Regions from separate parts of the Acinetobacter sp. RW6 genome, predicted to be linked through region 2. Evidence: predicted binding sites of a transcription regulator. Region 2 holds the regulator's gene; the other holds the start of a gene.
The links. Region 2 encodes PhoB, which activates phosphate uptake and scavenging genes when phosphate is short. Its sites were predicted from a motif close to TGTCATNAANCTGTCATAA; they were not measured.

Region 1 (4,138 bases), 2.0 Mb from region 2:
GCAGGCTCAAGCTCCAAAAGAACAAGTTTACGGTGCAATTGCTTCAGTCTTACCTCAAGTCATTGACTCATTAACACCTCAGGGTGACAGTACAGACCATCAAGAAGCAAATCAGGACATCCAAAATGTGATGAATCTTGTGAGTGGTTTCTTGAAATAAGATATAGGTTATAAAAGCCGATAAAATTGATATCGGTTTTTTTATTTTTCGCACCACACAATAAAAAATAAAAGGGCATAAGCCCTTTTATTTTTATAATTAAATCAGATATGACTGATTAGAAATTATACTCGATACCTGTACCTACAACAGTTTGCTTGTCGTCATCATTCAACCAATCGCGTTTTTGTTGAGCAACGATACCGTAGAAGCGAGCTTGCTTGTTGATTTGGTAATCAAGACCTAAACCGTACAAGTCGATTTTACGATCTGATTGACCACTTACTTGTGTTTCAGCTGAAGCGTATTCTGCTTTCACTTTAAGTTTAGTGTTAGGAATTTTATAAGCAGCTGTTACTGCATATGCTTCTTCCTCTAACCCACGGTAAGCTTTACCAGCTTTATCAATTGAACCATCTGATTTATATGATTGACCATATGCAGTCAAATCATCAGTAGGTTCAGCATGTTGCCATAAAGCACCTACAACAAAGCCTGATTTTGCGATGTCATAAGAACCCGTTACACGGTAAGCATCTGTATAAACATCTTTCAGACCGTAAGCAGCATATTTACCTTTAATACCGAAGTCACCAGCAGCAGCCACTGCTAAGCCAAGGTCTTTGTTTTCATAACCAAGCGCAGTTGACACAGAGTCAAAGCTGTCGTTTTTGCTGTCTTTACCAGTTTCACCTTGTTTGCTATCTGAGGTGCTTTCACCAGTTTGAGCCATGATATTGAATGTTAAACCAGCTAATAATTTAGGGTCTAATTCAAAACCAACCACGTTGTCTAAGCGGTTTTCGCCGTACATGATGTTGGTAATATCTAAACGTGTATCGTCATTAAAGATGTCTTGGTTACCACCAGCAGCGGTTTTAAAGTAAGAATCGTACTTACCTACTTTTAATGTACCCACGCCTTCAGTTTTTAAACCGATAAAACGGTTACGAGCGCTAAGATCAGTATCTGAACCTGAACCATCAGTAGAAATTGCCCATTCAGCTAAATAAACAGCAGATAGCTTGTCAGTTAATTTCTCTTCGCCTTTTACCCCAATGCGAGAAGAGTTTGAGTTAACTTCAGTAACGTCACTTTTTCCATCGAAATTTTTATTGTCAACTTGGTTAATAGAAACATTCAGTTTGCCATACAAAGTTGGCGCTGCTTGCACCGCGTTTATGCTCAAAGTTGCAACTGCGGCAGCGAGTAGCAATTTCTTCATTGAGATTTCTCCAAAAGTATTTAAAAATGGCGTATGCCTAGTTAACTATTTATTTTGTAGTTGACTTATGTACAAAAAGTTACAAAAGCTCACCAACTTGCTAAGCAGTATCGGCAAACTTTGTGACAGGGGCGTGAAAAGTAAATGACAGTTTTATGACGGTTAAAATTTAGAAATAAATTAATTATTTTAATTTTTTATAGTTTTTAGACGAAAAAAAGCGGAGTCAAAACTCCGCTTTAATGAATTAAAAATCAAAGAGCTGCTTTAATTTTCTCAGCTAATCCTTTAATTTTTTCTTGATCTCCTAACTCTACAGCATGGCGTCCAAGTTGATGCACATTTGTAGGAATAAGGTGAAAATGAACATGTGGAACAGTTTGTCCTGCCGCTGCTCCAGAAAGTTGCATCAACACAATACCTTCTAAATTGAGGGCTTTTTCCATTGCTTTCGCAATTTTCTGAACAATTTGTATGGTATATGCAGCTGCTTCTGGAGGTAAATCAAGGAGCGTTACAGCAGGTGTTTTTGGAATAACTAATGTATGACCATCGGCTTGAGGCATAATATCCATAAAAGCTAGAACTTGATCATCTTCATAGATTTTTATCGCTGGAAGTTCATCACGTAAAATTTTTGCGAAGATATTTTGATCATCGTATGCCATGTATTATTCCTTTAAAAATTATTTACACTTCAATTCTTTCTGACGCTCTTTAATAGCATCAAGACGTTGCTGCTCTTTGTCAGAAAACTTTGGTTTTGTCGTATGACAGTTTTCATTACCATATTTTTCTTTTGCATCAGGATCTTTAAAACAAAAGCCTTTTGATGCATAAATCAAATTATAATCGTCTTGCAATTTCTGACATTCTTGCTCAGGCGTTGCAGCTTGAACGCTTAAACCAGCAATACTTACCATGCCAGTAAAGACTGCAACTATAAATTTATTCATGAGCGTTTCCTCAGTTAAAGGTATGAACCTGTACTCAATATAAGGTTTATTACCAATATTTCAATGACTATTAATTACTCAAGTGTCATTTTGGTTGATAATTTGTTCACAATATAAATAAAAACTTTACATATCAACTATTTATAAAAATCAAATAAAAACATAAACTTAAGAAAAATTATATATGTTTTTTCAGAATTTGATTCTCGTTTAATCTACTTTAACTGTTATTAATAAGAGAAAAATATACTTCTGGTTCGGTTGATAATATATAAAAAATTGTAGGAAAAGATGAGATTTTATAGCTTTTTCATTTGCTAAATAGACGGCTTGAGTTTGAAATTGGGTCAATGAAAAAGAAATATATCAATGACATTATAAAAATACAAAGCGTGATAATTATCACATTTTTGTATTTTAGGATTAAGTGGAATTCACAGGGCCCATTTTAATTTAGACGGAAATGGGCTTTTTCTTTTGATATCTAAAATATAAATAAGCCAAAATTGATCTTAGTTTACAATTCAACTGAAAGATGTATTGATTTTACATGTTTTAGCTTCTATTATGTGATCCTTAATTGCTGCGTTTGATAGTTTTTGTTTTTGTAACCCATTTCTAAAATTGATATGGGTTTTTTTTTAAGTCTTTTTAATATTCATTATGCAGCTTATTAAAATTAAGCATCTTTAATAAGCTGCCATCTAAAAGATTAAATTTATTCCAATGTAATCTTGGTCCATGCTTCATACATTTTAACTGCCGCAGAGAAGTCACTATTGTCTTCAGCAGTTAAATTCGCAGCCTGAATTAAACTTTGTGTTAATGACAAAAGTGGGGCAGGAAGCTTAGCTTGATGGACTAAATCCAAAGCAATTCCTGTATCTTTGGCAAGAAGAGGTAAGCCAAAGGTCACTGGAAATTCACGACTCAATACACGCTGTGGGAAGATAGTTTCTGTTACCAAACTTTTACCACTTGAGGCATTAATGCACTCTAATGCTTCGTTCAAACTGACCCCATGTGCTTTGAGTGCACTGAAGCCTTCTGCAACAGACCAAAGGTTGACTGCGAGTAACATATTATTAACGGCTTTTACTGCAAATCCAGCACCCGATTCACCAACATGTTTAATTAATTTACCTACTGCTTGCAGTGCCGGTAATGCGCGTTCAAAAGCTGCGGCATCACCACCGACCATGACAGTTAAAGTTGCATTTTCAGCACCTACTGTTTGACCACTTACTGGAGCATCCAGAAAATCAACATTCAATTGTTTTAATGAGCTTGCTAATGCGCGGGCAGAGTCAGGGACTCCACTTGTACAGTCTATCCAGATTGCCCCAGATTTAATTTGTACATCATTAATAAGTGCTTCTACGTCATTGCTTGTCGGTAAACATGAAAAGATAATATCTGCTTGTACCGCTTGCTCTAATGGAGCAGCCTTTGTGCCATATTCTATTGCATGTTGTTTGGCTTTTTCGAAATTTCGATTCCATACATAGACAGTATCGAAGTGTTTCGGTAAATGTGCTGCCATACGATAGCCCATTGCACCCAAACCAATAAATGCAACAGATTGACTCATGACCTTATCCTTAAATTTGTGTTGAACGTTCGGTCAGCCATTTCGCCAGTTGTGGCCAAAATTCCAGAGCACTGGCCTGACTCGACATTAGGCCTAAATGACCGCCGGGGATGAGAGTAAACGTGACATCTTGGCTGCTTGTCAATTGACTTAATGGAGAAGCAGCATCAGCAGTCACCAACTGATCACTACGACCCGCGCCAACT
Region 2 (4,138 bases):
TTGCCAAAAGAATTGCGAGTTGTTGCCCAATGCCAGAACCTGCGCCCGTAATTGCAGCGACTTTGTTTTTAAAATTTTTCATTGTCCATCCTTTGTTTTTCGATATTTGCACAATCGGTTCATTGCATGTGCAGCTTAGACATCTTTAATATAATTTTGACAATATCCATTGTCAATATAGTACACTGTAATTTCAGATAGAATGGCACAATTGTGCTGAGGGCTTTATGATAGTGAGCATATTTGGCTAAAACCTATAAATTAGGAAACCATTCTTTAGGAAACAATTTATTTATGGCGACAAACGACTCAACCAGTAAAAAGAAAACAAAAACTGTGAGTAAAGAACGTCAGTTCAAAGGGTTATCTCTATCTGAACGTAAAGAGGCACGCCGAGAAAAACTGATTGAAGCTGGCATTGCGACTTATGGAACACTCGGCTTTTTTTCCGTGACGGTTAAGGATGTCTGCCAAGAGGCAAAACTCACAGAACGCTATTTTTATGAATCATTTAAGAAGAGTGAAGATTTATTTCAAACCATCTTTTTAAAAATGATTGAAGAATTACAGCAAAACCTGATGCAAGCTGTCATTAAAGCGACACCAGATCCAGAAAAAATGGTCGATGCTGGGTTAAGGGCACTGCTGACGACATTAAAAGACGACCCAAGATTAGCTCGCATTGTCTATGTTGACGCAGTTTTGGTACAAGAATTACATAATCAGGCCACCATTCAAGAAACTCTTGCACAGTTTGACCGTATGATTCAGGCCTTTGTTATGTTGACCATGCCGCAAATCCAACACAACGAAAATGAGCTCTCTTTAATCGCAACTGGATTAAATGGATATGTCACTCAAATTGCAATTCGATGGGTCATGGGAGGCTTTGAGCAGTCTCTTGAACAGGTTTTAACCGCATGCCGTATTGTTTTCTTATCTTTATTGGCCAAGGTTTCAAAATAATATTAAAGTTTTTTGACACTCTAAAATGTGCAAAATCAGTTAAGCTTTAAAGGTGATAACTTATTGAATGATTTTAAGAATATTTAAGCTTTCATGTCATCATTCGGTCACACCTTTGCCTTACTTTTGTCACAAATTATTGCTAAATTCAATTTTATAGACTTTTCTGCAATGAAATTGTCATAATTAATCTTTGTAATAAGCCTGTCATAACTACAAAACGGTTCACCGTTAAATCTATAGGATATTGCGCTGTGAAAGATGACTATATTTTAATTGTCGATGATGAGCTTCCTATTCGTGAAATGATCCATACTTCTTTGGACATGGCAGGCTTTCAATGTTTGCAGGCAGAAGATGCCAAACAGGCTCATCAAATTATCGTCGACCAACGTCCGGCGCTTATCTTGCTCGATTGGATGTTACCTGGAGGCGTAAGTGGTGTCGATTTATGTCGCCGCTTAAAACGTGATGAGAACTTAGCAGAAATTCCAGTAATTATGCTTACCGCTCGCGGAGAAGAAGACCACAAAGTACAAGGTCTTGATGCTGGCGCAGATGATTACATGACGAAGCCTTTCTCAACACGTGAACTGGTTTCACGTATTAAAGCGGTTCTGCGTCGTGCAAATGCATTAAGTGGCGAAAAAATGATTGACGCCAATGGTTTAATTCTTGATCCTGTTAGCCAACGTGTCAGCTTTGGCGACAGCATTTTAGATATGGGCCCAACTGAATATCGCTTACTTGCGTTTTTTATGACCCATCCAGAGCGTGCATATACACGTGCCCAGTTGCTCGATCAGGTCTGGGGCGGTAATGTATATATCGAAGATCGAACTATCGATGTGCACATCCGTCGTTTGCGTAAAGTTTTAGAACCTTTTGGTGTTGACCGATTTGTTCAGACCGTACGTGGAACTGGCTACCGCTTCTCAACACGTGCAGATTTAGCCGCAGGTTAACCAAGATTTATGTATGAACCCTACCCCGTCCCCGAACAGGTACGTGAACAAAAGCTTTCCCGCTACAGTAGTTTATGGACGTTTGCCAAACAAGATTTACGGCTTTTATTATTTTTTATAATTATTGCCGGTTTAGTCGGTTTCGGTATTGGGTATTTCTGGAGCTGTATTTTTATCGCCTTTGTGGTGTTTTTTACACTCCAGTTGCGTTCGCTTTATCTGGTCAATGACTGGATTGCAAATAAACCTTATGACGTTCCTCCAAATCTAAACGGGATTTGGGGAGCGTTATTGTTTAATGTTTACCGTGCCCAGCGTCAGGAACGAATCGTTCAAGCAGAAATGGTCGGTTTAATTGATCGCGCTCAGTCTTCTTTAGTGGCGCTTGCCGAAGCTGTTGTCCTCATTGATGACCAACATAAAATTGAATGGTGGAACCCTGCTGCTGAACGTTTGTTGGGTATCAGCCCTCTCGACCGTGGTCGAAACCTATTAACGATTTTACGCCAGCCGACCTTTATTGAATATTTTAACAATATTGATCAGGCACCCGACGGTATTAAACTACAGTCGAGTTTTGACGATGACCGATATGTGCAGGTCAAGCTCACACGATTTGGTGGAGAAAGCCGTTTATTGGTGGCTTACGACGTTACTCGTATGCACAACCTTGAGCAAATGCGTAAAGACTTCGTAGATAATATTTCTCATGAACTTCGTACACCATTAACTGTACTGAGTGGTTATATCGAGACATTTACCGATCAAGAAGATATTAGTCCACGCTGGAAACGTGCGTTTGATCAGATGCAGTCACAAACCAAACGTATGAACGCTTTGGTGAATGATTTACTGCTGTTATCGAATTTAGAAAATAACAAGAAAATTGCAAAAAATCAGATTATTGAAATGCCGAGTTTAATGAATCAACTGTTTGATGATGCTCAGGCCTACAATGCCGATTATGGGCATACACTCAATTTACGTATTGATAGTCACTGTGACCTGATTGGTTCTGACATGGAAATCGCCAGTGCATTTAGTAACTTAATTACCAATGCCATCAAATACACGCCAAAAGGTGGAACCATTACCATTGGCTGGCATGACGACGGTGAACATGCTTACTTTAGTGTACAAGACACAGGTATCGGGATTAACCCCAAACATTTACCACGTCTAACTGAACGCTTCTATCGTGTTGACAGCGACCGTAGTCGTCAAACAGGCGGTACAGGTTTAGGTTTGGCCATTGTGAAGCATGTATTAATGCAACATGGCGCTTATTTAGATGTCCAGTCTAAAGAAAATGAAGGTTCAACTTTTACAGTGGTTTTTCCTAAAGAAAGACTATATAACATGGCTTAAAGTTATCTCCCTTCAAATATAAAAAGCCGACTCATGAAAAGTCGGCTTTTTTAGCATTTAAACCAATTTACTTAGAAGTCGAGCAATAGGACTTACTTTGGTTTTTCTCTATTACATTTAAAAAGCTAGTAGCAAAAGTATTACTCTGACGCAGTGCATCGCGATGATCTCCACCATCAATCGTTTGATATACCGTTGGTTTTTTTAATTTACATAGCTGTTGATAATAGGCATATGTCCCTCCCGGATCGACTAAATGATCTTTAGAACCCTGAACAATCATTAACGGTACGGTAGGCACCATATTTTCAATGGACTGTTGTTTTAGATAAGCCAAGAGAGGTTTTAAATCAGCGTCAGGTCGAAATATGCTAGAAGGAGATTTCTTTAAATCAGTTTGAAGTTCAGATAAACAGCGGCTGCGCGCTTGGGTCAGCACAGTGTTCATTTCAGGGCTTACTAAATTTTCAGGAACTATGCTCGGCTCTGCTGCTTGTGCTCCTAATAGCACAATCGGGAAGAAAGCAGCTACGCTAGGTTCTGGGTTTGGATGACTCTGCACATATTCTGCAATACCTTCATATTGATAGCCGCCTGGCGCAAGAGCAATTGCCCCTTTTAAATCTAGTTCGGGCGCATCTTTTTGACCATAGGCAGACACTGCAATTGCCGCAGCTCCACCTTGACTGTGCCCCATCACCAACCACTGTTTATTAAAACTCTTGGGCTTAAGCAAATGTAATGCACGCACTGCATCGACCACTGTATGTAGCTGGCTCTTTGCATTCATATAAGGATGTGCCCCTAAAGTACCTAAGCCTTGATAATCAGGTGCAACA

Region 1: ACB088_RS07355 (porin) is a predicted target of PhoB. The motif match lies at 1,528-1,546, and genes of this name have one in related genera.

What each region holds. Positions count from the first base shown of each region.
Region 1 is NZ_CP167121.1:1,573,554-1,577,691, reverse strand. It holds gene ACB088_RS07360 (YidB family protein) at 1-160, shown strand, start outside; gene ACB088_RS07355 (porin) at 279-1,385, opposite strand; gene ACB088_RS07350 (HIT family protein) at 1,640-2,053, opposite strand; gene ACB088_RS07345 (YARHG domain-containing protein) at 2,072-2,341, opposite strand; gene ACB088_RS07340 (NAD(P)-dependent oxidoreductase) at 3,060-3,932, opposite strand; gene ACB088_RS07335 (alpha/beta fold hydrolase) at 3,943-4,138, opposite strand, start outside.
Region 2 is NZ_CP167121.1:3,557,132-3,561,269, reverse strand. It holds gene ACB088_RS16840 (SDR family oxidoreductase) at 1-82, opposite strand, end outside; gene ACB088_RS16835 (TetR/AcrR family transcriptional regulator) at 295-966, shown strand; gene phoB (phosphate regulon transcriptional regulator PhoB) at 1,221-1,931, shown strand; gene phoR (phosphate regulon sensor histidine kinase PhoR) at 1,941-3,299, shown strand; gene ACB088_RS16820 (alpha/beta fold hydrolase) at 3,367-4,138, opposite strand, start outside.